Regions from separate parts of the Acetoanaerobium noterae genome, predicted to be linked through region 2. Evidence: riboswitches for the same ligand, from Rfam matches in the RefSeq annotation. Region 2 holds a riboswitch; the other holds the start of a gene.
The links. A riboswitch is a leader RNA that binds a small molecule or an ion and turns the genes downstream of it on or off. The one in region 2 is predicted to bind molybdenum cofactor.

Region 1 (7,764 bases), on a different contig from region 2:
ATAATTATATTTAGTCCTAAAGTGCTATAATCAAAAGTAAAGGTATAAAAGTTAGAACTTCAACCTTTAGAGCAATTAAACTTTTTCATTTTTCAAGTTATCATTGCTGTATTTACAATAAAAAAATCAACAGAATCTATCTGCTATCATTCGGAAAGGAAGGTCTATGAGCAAAGCTAAATTTCCACTAAGAATATATATATTGATTGTGCTTTTTCTCTGTCACCTTTTATCAGTAACCTATGAAAGTGATTTATATGGAAATATATTTTCTCCTATAGTTGCTTTTTATTCCTCTTATGTAATCTATTCCAGTGTTAAAAAAAGAGCTCAGAAAGAAACTGATTTAACCTGGTATTTTTTATTTGGCTTCACTTTCCTTTGGGGAATAATAGATACCCTTTGGCTTATTTATGACTCATTTTTAAGTATTGATGTCAATGATACTCTAATTCCTTCACTATATACTTTTCCGAGCATTATTCTTGCTGGACTAGTACTGTATGTTTTTGGAAGAGTTCATAAAAAATGGAATAAATTTCAGTTACTAACAGATATTACTGGAATAGGTATAATATTGATGATATTAATCTGGTCTTTTATATTTTCAAAGACTAGTATGAGATATGAATCAAGTTTTGATTTTATAAACACAATTGTTTATATGCTCACTGATTTTATAGCTCTTGCATCCTATATAGTTTTTTATTCATCTGCGAGAAAAAAGAAAACTCCTATAAGCTTTAATATTGTTTTCTTAGGCATATTCATCTATACCTTTACCGATTTTTACTATGCGTATTTAGATCTAACAGAAACATATATTGCTAATACATTAATTGACTCTTCATATACCTTGACATGTATGTTATTAGCTTTAGGTTCATATTTTAGAAGTATCCGTCCAATAAAAGATATCTCAGTTAAGGCTTATGATGGATTGCCCTATAACTATGGAAACTCAAAGAAATTTCAAATTCTTGTTGTTTTACCTATATTAGTGCTCCTATATCCTTTTGTTGGTTGGCATAATTTCCTTATGATTTTAATAATTATAGGCCTACATCAGCTTACTAGCAGATATATTCAAATATCTATAAAAACTGACTATCTGCTAAAAAAAGAACAGCATATTAACGAATATCTAGAGCAAGCAATTCAGGAAAAAATTTCTGATTTAAAGCTTGCAAATAAAGCTTTAGAAGAAATATCCAACAAAGATGGGCTTACTGGACTATATAACAGAAGATATTTTTTAAATAATTTAGATGAGCTTATAAATGATGCTTCTTGCTCCAAATTTGCACTTCTCTATATGGATATGGACAGATTTAAGGCTATCAATGATACTCATGGACATGAAGTTGGTGATCAAGTCCTTTATAGCCTGAGTAAAAGATTTACTAACCACTGCAAAGATAATTGTACCGTTTACAGGGTTGGTGGAGATGAATTTGCAGTTATAGTCAAGAACTACAAGGATACTTCTTATTTGTATGATATTATCGATTCTCTGCTAAAAATATCAGAATTTCCTATAAAAATTCCTCCTTATGTATTTAACGTTAGCCTAAGCATAGGAATTTCAAAATACCCTAAGGATGCTAAAGATAGAGGAACGCTGCTAAAATACGCTGATATTGCTATGTATGAGGCAAAAATATCTCACAATAACCAAAAATATTTTTTCTTTGACAATGATTTAAGTGAAAGAGTGCAAAAGAAACATAGCTTAGAGGTAATGCTAAAAAATTCAAATTTCGATAACGAATTTAAATTATACTATCAGCCACAATATAGAACCTCAGATAATAAATTAGTCGGAATGGAAGCTCTTCTAAGATGGATTCATCCTGAAGAAGGTTTTATTTCACCAGCTGACTTTATACCTATAGCTGAAGAAACTGGAATTATATTCAGTCTAGGTGAATGGGTAATTAATCAGGCAATGTGTCAAGCAAAAGCTTGGAATCAAAAATATAATATGGATTTACAGGTTGGTATTAATATTTCTCCACTTCAAATTGAAAACTCAGATTTTGTTAATAGGATAAGACAAAAAATCCACGACGAAGATATTAAACCAGAATGGATAGATATAGAAATAACCGAGGGCGTAGCTATGAGCTCTCAAGTTTCTATGGAAGAGATATTCTCTGGCTTAGCAAACATAGGAATAAGTATATCAATAGACGATTTTGGTACTGGATACTCGTCTCTGAGCTATATTAAAAGATTTGATATCGATAGACTTAAAATAGCAAAAGAGCTAATTGACAATATAGCTGAAGATAAAAATACTCTTCTCATAGTAAAAGCTATAATCATGATGGCTAGAGGAATGGGATTAAAGACAATAGCCGAAGGTGTAGAGGAACCAAATCAATTAGAAATACTAAAAGTATTAGAGTGCGATGAAATTCAAGGCTATATATTTGGAAGACCTGTTCCACCAGATATATTTGAGCTAGAGCATATAGACAAAACTATTCACTCTTCAAATTAATACAATCGAATATTGCTAATTAATTCCAAGAATTCTATTGTATTGAAAAAAGGTCCAGCTAAAATTTTTAGCTGAACCTTTTTTTATTTATACTGTTCTTAGAGTACTTGCTTTTCTTTTGTTTTTACTTATTTCATTTATATCCTTTTGCTCTACTAAGATAAAAGCTTCAGCTGGGCATATCTCTACACATGCTGGTCCGCCTTCTCTTCCTACACATAAATCGCATTTTATGGCTACCATAGGCTCTAAGTTAGTAGTGTCGCTTAGCTTTGACTCTTTTTTCAAGGTTGCTTCATCATGAACCATATTCATTGCTCCAATAGGGCAAGCTAAAATACAAGTCTTACAGCCTATACACTGCTCAGTCTTTATTATTATTTTATCGTCTTGATGTATTATCCCAGATACTGGGCATACATTGGCACATGGAGCATCCTCACATTGTCTGCACTGAATAGGAGTTGTAACAATATCTGCTCTAATCAGATTTACTCTAGGTGAAAATGGTATCTCGTCCTTATTTGCTGTAACTACGGATTTATCGATATGAGCTACTGCACATGCTATTTCACAAGCCTTGCAGCCTATACATTTTTTAGGATTTGCTATAACAAAAGTATTCATCTATACTACCTCCCCTTTACTATCCTACACTGCATTTTGAGTTTCTTTTTTAAAGATTTTTCTTTTTTGACATCCAAAATCAGAAAAATCTAGTTTTTTTACATTAACTGAACACACCTTGTACTCAGGGGTTTGTGTGATAGGATCTGCGGCACTATTTGTCAAAATATTACCTGGATTTTCAGTAAAGTGGAAAGTAATAAAAGTCAAGCCTTCTGGTACTCTGGTTGTAACTTGAGCTTTAGTTATAAGTGAACCTCTGCGAGTTGTTACAGATACCTCATCTCCATCTTCTATGTTTAAGTTCGCAGCATCTACAGGATTTATTTCTATAGATTCCTCTGGATGAGTTCCATTTAGCCCCCAGCAGCGCCTTGTCATAGTTCCAGTATGATAATGAGCCACTACCCTTCCAGTAGTAAGCATAAGTGGATACTCTTTATCAGGCATTTCAGCTGGGTCTCTATGTTCTATTGCAGAAAACTTTCCTAATCCTCTAGAAAATTTCCCTATGTGTAATATCGGTGTTCCTTTATGGTCTTCAGTAGGACATGGCCAAGAAATGACTTCATTTTCTATTCTGCCATATGTAATTCCTGCATAGCTAGGAGTTACAGTTCTTATTTCATTGAATATTTCTTCAGGAGATTTATAATCGCTAGGATATCCCATAGAAGAAATCAGCTTGCTGAGTATCAACCAGTCAGGCATAGAGTTTCCTATAGGCTCAACTGCCTTTCTTACTCTTTGAACTCTTCTGTCTGTTCCACTAAAAGTTCCATCTTTTTCTGCAAAGCTTGCTCCTGGTAGTACTACATCTGCAAGCTCAGCTGTCTCAGTCAAAAATATATCCTGAACAATAAGACAGTCAAGATGCTCTAAACAATGCTTTACATGAGTAACATCTGGATCGCTTCTAACTGGATTTTCTCCAAATACATATAAAACCTTAACATTATCTTTCATTATTTCATTAAGTACATTAGGAATAGTAAGTCCTACTTTATCGCTAAGTGGCTTATTCCAAGCTTTTTCAAATTTTTCTTTTATTGCTGGGTCCGTAACTGCTTGATATCCTGGATAAACGTTAGGAAGAGCTCCCATGTCACAAGCCCCTTGAACGTTATTTTGACCTCTAAGTGGATTAACACCAGCTTTTGGTTTTCCAAGATTTCCAGTTACCATAGCTAAATTTGCAATAGAAAGCACATTGTCTACTCCTGTAGTATGCTGTGTTATTCCCATTGTGTAGTAGGAAGCAGTATTGTTTGATTTTGCAATTATTCTAGCTGCTTCTCTTATTTTTTCAGCTGGAACCTTAGTGATTTTTTCACTGTATTCTGGCGTATATTTAAGAACTGTTTCCTTCATCTGCTCAAAGTTTTCAGTCCTAGTATTTATAAATTCATTGTCTGCTAGATTCTCATTCAAGATTACATTTATCATAGCATTAATAAGTGCTACGTCAGTACCAGGCTTTTGTCTTAACCATACATCAGCATGCATAGCCAAATCAGTTTTTCTAGGGTCTGCTACTACAAGCTTGGTTCCCCTATCCTTTGCTTGAAGTAATTTTAGTCCAATAATCGGATGACATTCAGTCGTGTTTGTCCCTATTGCGAAAATCGCATCCTTTTCATCCATCAAATCAATTTCGTCTATAGAGTTTGTCATTGCTCCACTGCCAAAAGCTGTGCCCAGACCGGACACTGTAGGTGCATGTCAGAGTCTAGCGCAGTGGTCAATATTATTAGTCCCAATCGCTGCTCTCATTAATTTCTGCATTAAATAGTTTTCTTCATTAGTGCATCTCGCCGAGCTAAATGAAGCTATACTGTCTGGTCCATGGTCTTTTATGGTTGATTTTAGCTTTGAAGTTATAAATTCAAAAGCTTCCTCCCAAGATACTTCCTCTAGCTTTTCATTCTTTCTTATCATTGGATTTTTTAGTCTGTCATTGTGATGTACAAAGTCAAAACCAAAATGTCCTTTTGAACAAAGCTTTCCCCCATTTACTGCATTTTTTTCATTCGGAGTTACACTAACTATCTCCCCATCTTTAACGTTAAGATAAAAAGTACAACCCGAGCCACAGTATGGACAGGTAGTCAAAACACTCTGCATCTTACATCCCCCATTCCCTTTACTAATCCTTAATGAGAATATTTATTAAAAAAAACTGTATAAAAATAATATAGCATAAATTTAACAAAGTATAAACATTTTAATTGTAAACCTTAATGAGGAATCAAAAATAGACAAATCATCGCTTTTGTGATAAGATAAAAATAATCAGAATAATCAAACTTATCCGAGCTAACTATTCTAAAGTATTGAAATATATGCCATGAGGGTTGGCCAATGGGTAGAGTAGGAAACTACGCTGCCTCCCGCTATTTGGAAAGGATGGGGTTAACACTGAATTTCACTGTTATCCTGTATAATCTACTACGATTATACCTAAACCAAATTTTGAAGGAGGTTTTTTCATGCAAAAATTTATTAGAATTGACATGGCTACTCTAAAACACGAAATTACAGATGTGCCAGAAAAATATGCTGGACTAGGTGGTAGAGCACTTACTTCTAGCTTTGTAAATGATGAAGTTATCCCAACATGTCATGCACTTGGAAAAAACAACAAAATAATCTTCGCTCCAGGTCTACTTAGCGGAACATCTGCACCAAACTCTGGACGTATGTCTGTAGGAGCTAAAAGTCCACTAACTGGAACTATTAAAGAATCAAATACTGGTGGTTCTTCTTCTCAAATGCTAGCTAAAATGGGAATTAAAGCATTTGTAATCGAAGGCAAGCCAAGTGACGATAAGTTTTATGTAATTAAATTAGATATGAATGGCGTTACTATCGAGCCTGCTCCAGCTGAAATTTTAGGCGGTTGCGGAAACTATGATGCTATTCGTATACTAGGCGAAAAATATGGTTCTCACGTTGGAATTGCAATTATAGGGCCTGCTGGTGAGCACAGACTACCATCTGCAAATATTTCGTTCAAAGACCCTGAAGGTAATATTAGAAGCGCTGGTAGAGGTGGACTAGGAGCAGTACTTGGTTCTAAAAATGTAAAGGCTATAATCATAGATGAAACTGGAGCAAGCAAAGTGCCAGTAGCTGACCCAGAAGCTTTTGCTGCTGCTTCTAAGGTTTTTGCAAAGGCTCTATTAGACCATCCAGTTGCAGGCCAAGGTCTTGCACTTTATGGTACAGATGTATTAGTTAATATTATTAATGAAGCAGGTGGACTTCCTGCAAACAACTTCACTGGCGGAAGAATAGACCACAATGACAATTTCTCTGGAGAAACTCTAAATGCAACTATCACTGAGCGTGGTGGAGATGGAAAAGTTTCACACGGATGTCATAAAGGATGCGTTATTCGTTGTTCTCAGTGGTATCCTGATAAACAAGGTAAATACATCACAAGTGGTTTTGAATATGAAACTATTTGGGGACTAGGCGCTGATGCTGGTATCAAAGATTTCGATACTATCGCATATATAGACCGCGCTATGGATGATGTAGGAGTTGACAGTATAGAAGTTGCTGTTGCTGTTGCTACTGCAATGGAAGGCGGATTAATTCCTTGGGGCGATGGAGAAAAGGTTCTTGAAATAGTTAAAGAGATGGCTAATCCTACTCCACTTGCTAGAATCATAGCTGGAGGAACATCTATAGTTGGAAAAGTTTGCGGACTATATCGTGTTCCAGTAGTAAAAGACCAAGCAATCCCAGCTTATGATCCACGTGCTATCAAAGGTATCGGCTTAACATATGCTACTACTACTATGGGCGCAGACCACACTGCAGGATACTGTATCTCAGGAAACATCCTAAAAGTTGGAGCAGACATAGATCCTCTTAAAAAAGAAGGTCAAATAGAGTATGCACGTGCTATGCAAATCGGTACAGCTGCAATTGACAGTACTGGAATGTGTCTATTTGTATACTTTGGTATAGCAGACAGCCCAGCTGGCTATCAAGCTCTTATTGATATGATAAATGCTCAGTACGGACTTAGCTTAACTTCAGATGATGTAGATGAGCTAGGAAAGAATGTGCTTCGCGTTGAAAGAGACTTCAATAAACGTGCTGGCTTTACAAATTCACATGATAGATTGCCAGAATTTATGGAATATGAACCTATAGCACCACATAACGTAGTTTGGGATTTCAGCCCTGAAGAAATCGATGAAGTTATGAAGTTCTAATTGTAAAAAATGCTGAAAAGTCGGACATAGGTTCGACTTTTCATATTTAACCGATGTTAATACAGGAGGCAAAATGATGGAAAACTCAAGTAAAACAATAGAACTCAGAGGTTTTTTACAACTTGATGCCTTTTTAAAAAAGAAATTTGGAACCATGCCTGTATTTCTAGAAATCGATGGCCCTATAAGCGGTTTGGAGCTTTCTAAACAGCTAGAAATCAAGCGTGACGATATAGAAGTAATTTTTGTAAACGGTTTTGTTCAGCAGGTAGACTATATAATCAATCCTGGAGACCGCGTAGCCTTTCTGCCACCTGGATGTCCTGGCCCTTATAGGATTGCTTTAGGCTTTTATGGGAAAAATCAAGGAAATGAAGCAAATTTTAAACTCAAGAAAGACAC
Region 2 (7,764 bases):
ACGAAGCTATATTAAAAGGTTTAATTGAGGGAATAAAAAGGGTTGAAGGGCCGATAGATATCGTAGTTTTATCTCAACATCCTGAGTTTACAAGTAAAAAACACGAGGTAAGATCTATCAAAAGAACTAATTTGCTGCATATTTTTAAAGAAATGAAGAACATGGATCTCCTTGTAAGTGGAGGAGGTTCACTGTTTCAAGATGTAACGTCAAAGAGGTCTATTGCTTACTATATAGGTATAATATGGTTTGCTAAAAGACTATTCAAGAAAAAAGTGATGATATACTCTCAAGGGATAGGCCCAGTTAACAAGAAGTATAACAGGTGGTTGCTTGGGAAAATATTGAATTCCATAGACTTCATAAATGTACGAGATGAAAAATCTAAGCTTGAACTAGAGAGCCTCGGTGTGACTAAGGAAATTTTAGTTACTACAGATACTGTTTTTGGAATATCTAAACCACCATTAGAAATGGGAAAAGCTGTACTTGAGAAAAAAAGTAAGATAAAGGGAAAGTCATATATAGGAATATCAGTAAGGCACTGGAAGACAGGGAATAATATAGCAGAAGAAATGGCAAAATTATGTACTGATATAGTTCAGGATATGGACTGCGTACCTGTTCTTATTCCTTTTCATTTTTACAAAGACTTAAAGCTTATGGAAAGCATCCATAAAAATCTCAATAAAGACATTAAGGACAAGGTAGTTATAATAGATGAATATCTTTATGTAGAAGATTATTTGTCTCTTATTGGAAATATGGATATCATGGTCGCTATGAGACTCCATGGCTTGATTTTTTCTGTTCTTATGGGTGTTTATCCAATTGGGATATCATATGACCCTAAGATTCAAAGCTTTCTTCATATGATGGATAGAGAAGATGCAATGGAAGTAGAAAATTTAAATGCTGAAATGCTGTATAAAGAATTAAAGGATGCTTTTATAAACAAAGAAGAGAATACTATAAAGCTTAAGGAATATCAGAATAAATTTATTGAGCTTGCAGATACACACAATCACAAAGTATATGATTTACTATCGCAGTAACGGAGGAAGTTCTAAATGCAAAGAATGAGGATTTTGGGAGTTTCTATTGATAGGGTAGATATGAAAGAAGCTGTTTCAAGAGTAGCAGAAGCATTAAAGCTTAATAAAAAGTTTTTTATAGTAACCCCTAACAGTGAAATAGTAGTCAACGCAAATAAAGACAAAGCTTTATTTGAAATAATTAAATCTGCTGATATGGTGGTTCCAGATGGAATCGGGCTAGTGCTTGCATCCAAGATAATGAAAACACCACTTAAAGAGCGTGTTACAGGGATTGATTTAATGGATAATCTCTTGATGTTTTCAAGTGAAAATGGCTACAGCGTTTATCTTATTGGCGGAAAAGAAGGCATAGCTCAAGACGCGGCAGAAAATATAAAAATCAAGTATCCTAATATAACAATTGCTGGGACGCATCATGGCTATTTCAAAGGAGAGCATACTGGAAATGTAAATCATCCTGATGAAAAAGAAGTTATAAATCATATTAATAACGCAAATCCTGATTTAGTATTCGTAGCTTTGGGAGCTCCTAAGCAAGAAAAATTTATTTCCTATAACCTAAATAAGCTAAATGCTAAAGTATTTATGGGAGTAGGAGGAAGCTTAGATGTATATGCTGGTACAGTGAAAAGAGCACCAGAATTATATCAAAAGCTCGGACTAGAGTGGGCATATAGAGCAATAAAAGAGCCGTGGAGAATTAAGAGACTTGGAGCTATACCTGTATTTGCACTAAAGGTGCTTATAAAAAAAGATAAGCCTATGTAGCTAATATAGTTAGAAATAGACGACTTCAGCATCGTCTATTTTTTTATGCTTTATTTAGGTAATTTTTGATTTAATCAAAGCGTAAAAGGGGTAACTATGGTTTAAGGACTCATTTTATAAGGGGGAATCAGCCGTGCCAGTAGATATTTCAAAATGGAGATTAGAACCTAGGGATTTAAAATTAAAATACAATATGGATGATTTTGATTTTAAAAGCACTCAGGATTTAAAGCCTTTAAAAGGGATAATAGGCCAAGAAAGAGCAGCAGAAGCTCTAAACTTTGGACTGAAAATGAAAGCAAAGGGCTATAATATATTTGTAGCAGGTATAAGCGGAACAGGGAGAAGCAGCTATACCTATTCGATGGTTTCAAAAGTTGCTCAGACAAAAAAGAACAACAAAGATTATGTCTATGTCTATAACTTTAAAAACCCAGATGAACCTAAGGCAATCAGCTTTCAAGCAGGAGAAGCAAAGCATTTTCAAAAGGATATGGATACAGTAGTAGATAAGCTTTACGAAGAGATACCAAAGGTATTCACCTCAAGAGAGTATGAACTTAGAAATAATGAAATAGCACAGAAATATGAAAGAATGGGACAAAACTTAATTGAAGAATTAAATGAGTTTGCGAAAGATAGAGGTTTCTTTTTTCAGCAGGGAAATCAAGGACTGCTTACTATTCCTTTAAAGGAAGATGGTAGTCTAATGAGTGATGAAGAATATAACAACCTTTCTGAAGATGAGTTTGCAAGATTAAGAGATAAGTCTCAGGACTTAAATAAAGAAGTAACTGAATATATGAACCGAATGAGAAATCTAGAGCAAAAATTAAGAGAAAAAATAATTGAGCTAGATAGAAAAACAGGAGAGAGAGTTATTTCATTTTTCTTTGACGATATAGTAGAAAAATACAGCGCCAATGAAAAGGTAATCCTGCATATTAACGATTTAAAAGAGGATATGGTCGAGCACATTAATAAATTTAAGGGACAACAAAAAGCCTCAGCGAATCCATTTTCTATTCAAAAGGAAGATCCAAAAAAATTCTTCGAAAGATATAAAGTAAATCTTTTTATAGATAACTCAGATAGAATAGGAGCTCCTATAGTAAATGAAACCAATCCTACCTACTATAACTTAACAGGTATGATGGAATATAAAAATGAAATGGGCTTCTTAACAACGAGCTTTATGGATATAAAACCAGGCGCACTTCATAAAGCAAATGGAGGCTTCTTAATTTTAAATGTGAAGGATTTATTCTCTCATCAGTTTGCTTGGGAAGGTCTTAAGCGTTCGTTAAAAACAAATAAAGTAACAATTGAAACTCTTAATAAGCAATATGGCTATATAGTAACAGCAACCTTAAAGCCAGAGCCTATTGATATGGACTTAAAAGTGATTCTTATAGGAGATTATTACACCTATAGTGTTTTATTTTCTTATGATGAAGACTTTAGAAAGCTATTTAGAATTATGGCAGATTTTGATGTGGAAATGCAAAGATCATCTGAGAATGTATATAAATTTGCACGTTCTATCGCCACTCAGTGCGAAGAAAAGGGTCTAAAGCATTTTTCAAAGGAAGCTGTCGAAAAGGTTGTTGAGTACAGCTCAAGACTAGCTGACAGCAAGGATAAACTAAGCTCAAGATATAACCAGCTAGTAGAAATACTATATGAAGCTGATGCACTTAGTGATGAGACTAGTGTATTTGTTACCGCTCAAGATGTACAAAGAGCAATAAATGCAAAGAGATACCGTAACAATAAGTATGAAGAAAAGCTAAATGAAATGTATGAAGATGGAACGCTTCTAATAGATATAGATGGAGAAAAAATAGGACAAATAAATGGACTTGCTGTCATGGGAACAGGAGAATATTCATTTGGAAAGCCTGCAAGAATCACAGCATCTAGCTATAAAGGCAAGGCTGGAATAATAAACGTAGAAAGAGAAGTAAGAAGAAGTGGCTCTAGTCATGACAAGGGAGTTCTCATTCTTTCGGGCTATATAGGTGAAAAATATGCTAAGGAAACCACTTTATCAGTTACAACATCCATAACCTTTGAACAGAACTATTCAGGTATAGATGGCGATAGTGCATCCTCTACTGAGCTTTATGTTATCCTATCAAGCATAGCTCAAATACCAATAAAACAGTATATAGCTGTAACTGGCTCTATCAGTCAGAAGGGAGAAATTCAGCCTATAGGTGGAGTTAATGAAAAAATTGAAGGCTTCTTTGATGTATGTATGCTAAAGGGTCTAACTGGAAACCAAGGGGTTATAATTCCAAAGCAAAATGTCAAGAACCTCATGCTCAAAGATGAAGTAGTAGAAGCAGTCCAAAAAGGAGAGTTCCATATATATTCTATTTCTAATGTAGAGGAAGGACTAGAAATATTAACAGGACTAAGCCATGATGAAATCGAAGAAAAAATTCACGAGGGTTTAAAGTACTACGAAGAAAAAGAAGAAGCTAAGGATAGTGAAGATGAAGAATAATTGATTTTATGCTCTCATATTATATTAATTTAAATTTTAGATTAATATAATAGTATTTCAAAACTATGCCCAAAATATAATATGAAATAAACCTCCGGAGAAGGTAAGTTAATTTAAAATTGCTTATATTTTTGGAGGTTTTTTCATATAATAAATAAGATTAATTGTAAAAATAAGTTGTTATATAAACAAAGCTAGAAAGAAAAATTTTTAGAAAGTTCTGTTATTTACACTGGTTGATAAGTATGTTAAAATATTATTCAATTAAATAAATCTCCGAGCATTTCAACCTGTGGATTTTTAAATTTATGGTTGCTGTGCCGATAGGGTTTGATTGGAAACAATCAGGCCTCCTGATGGAAAGGAGAATATCATGCGCAAAACAACATTCCATTAGGCATGCTGTTTTTTTGTGCGTGCTTCCTTAAAATGCTTGAAGATTTACTTGAAAAAAAGGAAGAGGTGTATGTAAAAATGTTTGGGAAAAAGATGAGATTTGTAACAAGTTTTTTGGTGCTAGTAATGTTGATAGCTCAATCAGCAGTATTTGCACAAGGGGGAGACAAGGTCGCTGTAGAGCTTACAGGAGTGGGGCTGAAAACTGAATTAAAGCTTACGCTAGAAGATTTAAAGGCAATGCCTGCAGAAGCTCAAATCGAAGATGAGTACATTTATAATAGCAAGACGGGAGAGAAATCTGCTAAGGTAAAAGGGGTTAGTCTTGATTATGTGCTAAAAGAAAAAGCAGGTGTAACTGCAAATGATGCACAGGTTTTATTTACAGCATCAGATGGATATGCAATAGATCCTCAATCACTAAAAGATATTTTTAATCCAGAGCTAAAATATGTTTTAGCTTATGAAGTTGACGGCCAAAATATCAATAATGATGACAATGCTGACAGTGAAGAAATAACAGTTTATAGGAAAGTAAAAACTGCAGGAGAATTTGGGACTGTATTCAAAATGGTTGTTAATATTTCTGTAGGAGAGGCTATTGAAACCTCTAATATTCCAGAATCAAGTACTACTCCAGAATCAAATACTGAAGAAACACAAGCTATAGTGTTTAATGATATAACTAATGAGTATAAATTTGCAGAAGTAGCTATTCAAGAGCTTGCTAAAAAAGGAATTATAAATGGAATGGGTGAAGGGAAATTTAACCCAGAGGCTAGCCTTACGAGAGCTCAAATATGCACGATTATGGTTGCTTCTTTAGGATATGAACCTAAAGAATACAAAGGTGGATTTACAGATGTAGATGCCAGTGATTGGTTTGCTCCTTATGTTCAAGCAGCTGTTGATGCAGGATTATTCACAGGATATACAGATGGTTCATTTAAGCCTGAAAAAGCTATAATCAGACAAGAAATAGCTGTAGTAGCAGGAAAAGCAGCTGTAAAATCTGGAGTCGTAGCTGAAGCAAAAATGACTAAGTTTGTAATGGAAAAGTCAAAATATGTAGATAAGGATATGGTTCCTGGATGGGCAGGAAATTCTATAGCATGGCTTGAAGCTCAAGGGGTTTTTGAAGGCATTGCAACAGAAAACTTTGAACCAGCGAAAGTTGTCAATAGAGCAGAAGCTGCATCTATAGTCTATAATACTTTATTTAAAAAATAATAACAGTCTAGAATTAAGTAAATGAGCGATAGCAACAGCTTTCGCTCATTTGCATAGGTTGGGAGAGATAAGTATGGATAAGAGAAAGTTGAAAGGCTTAAGTTATTTACTTACATTATGCATGATTTTTTCTTTGATGGTATTTAATCCTATATCTGCGGAAGGCTTAGCTACAGAGCTATTAATTACTGGCAGTGGAATTCATAGCGAAGTCAAAATAACATCATCTGACTGGTCTAAGTATAAAATGACTGAAAGATTTTATTCTACCAATAATAGTTTAAGTTTTCATAAGATAGTTAAGGCAAAAGGCTATGATTTATTTGATTTAATAGGAAAAACCAATTTAAAAACAGATAAGGATTACACAGTAAAATTTACTTGTGCAGATGGATTTGAGTTTAATAAATCAGTAAGTGAGCTACAAAATACATATTATTCAAGTGATTTTACAGAAGCTAAAAGAGTAAAAGTATCACCAATGATTGCTAGATATACAGCAGTTTTAGCAGATTTTCCAAAGGATAAATTTAAGCCACCAGTAAGTTGGAAAGATAGAGCTCTTACAGATAGTGATTTGGATAAAGACTTTCCAAAACTATTGTTTGGGCAAACAAACATAGATGATATGAATATGTCTAAGTGGGGAAAAGAAGTTGTAAAAATTACAATAGGAGAAGAATCTACATTAGAAAAGCCAGCAATAAAATCCACATATAAGCATATAGACTATATAGGAGCGCCTTACAATGTCGATGCTATATCTAGTGCAACATTTACAGTAGAGGGGCCAGCTGTTGAGGGATATAGAGCTATATCGCTCAGACAGATAGAAGAAGATTCGAAAGGTCAAAGAATAGTCACAACCTTTGAAAAAATAAAGAATAAGATTGTCAAAAACACATATGAAGGAATGAATGTTAAGCACTTGATTGACAACTATGTAAAAGTAAAGCCTAATGCAGGAAATATTGTGTTCAAAAATAAATCAAGGCAGCCAATTCTTACTGTACCAATTTCTGAGGCAGATAAGTATACAGTATCCTATGGTATCAATGGAGTACCTCTTGTCTATTTAGATACAGATGTTGGATTTAAGCCTGATAAATACAACGATAATGGCTGCTTCAAACTTATTTATAAGCAAGAGAGCGAAGATGCAAAGGAATTTTCTAATGTTGCATATATGTATGTTGAAGAAAAAGATGCAAAAAATATTTATGAGCATACTTATTCTCCATATAATGACACCAAGTACACGGACTATGAAATTGTGATTCATGGCAATAAGATGAGTAAAGAGGTAAGGTATAAAGTGTCGGATTTAGAAGCCATGAAGGATATTCAGTTAGAAATGGAATATAGTTTATCAAATAGCGAATATTTTTGGTATTACAATAAGTATAAAGGTGTTACTCTATGGGAACTCTTACTTAAAGCTGGAATAGATCCAAATATAGATGAATCCACTAGTATTCAATTCATAGCAGCAGATAATTACAATTTTGCGCCTATGACAATTAAAGAAATAAAGGATAGTTCACTCTATGGATACTACGAAAAGCAGGCTATGGATAAAGGTGACGGAAGCTTTGATGGAAATCAGGTTAAGCCGTTAAACTCTGGAATGCCAGTGCTTTTAGCATATGGATTCAACGGATATCCATATGTCACTAGACCTACTGATAGTGGATATAATGCAGGCCTAGGAAATGATGGTGGACCACTAAGAATAATTTTTGGAAAGACCAACTACAATGACACTAATGGTTCAAATCAAGTACAATTTCTAAAAGAAAT

Region 1: it holds a riboswitch for molybdenum cofactor, as region 2 does, so the genes downstream of both, B5X47_RS06880 (aldehyde ferredoxin oxidoreductase C-terminal domain-containing protein) here and B5X47_RS03425 (S-layer homology domain-containing protein) in region 2, are expected to answer to the same signal.

Annotation. Positions count from the first base shown of each region.
Region 1 is NZ_FUYN01000003.1:128,798-136,561, forward strand. It holds gene B5X47_RS06865 (putative bifunctional diguanylate cyclase/phosphodiesterase) at 167-2,506, shown strand; gene B5X47_RS06870 (4Fe-4S dicluster domain-containing protein) at 2,594-3,133, opposite strand; gene fdhF (formate dehydrogenase subunit alpha) at 3,158-5,257, opposite strand; molybdenum cofactor riboswitch at 5,431-5,553, shown strand; gene B5X47_RS06880 (aldehyde ferredoxin oxidoreductase C-terminal domain-containing protein) at 5,623-7,362, shown strand; gene B5X47_RS06885 (MoaD/ThiS family protein) at 7,436-7,764, shown strand, end outside.
Region 2 is NZ_FUYN01000001.1:680,012-687,775, reverse strand. It holds gene csaB (polysaccharide pyruvyl transferase CsaB) at 1-1,055, shown strand, start outside; gene B5X47_RS03435 (WecB/TagA/CpsF family glycosyltransferase) at 1,071-1,826, shown strand; gene B5X47_RS03430 (Lon protease family protein) at 1,960-4,338, shown strand; molybdenum cofactor riboswitch at 4,601-4,721, shown strand; gene B5X47_RS03425 (S-layer homology domain-containing protein) at 4,768-5,964, shown strand; gene B5X47_RS03420 (two-component regulator propeller domain-containing protein) at 6,038-7,764, shown strand, end outside.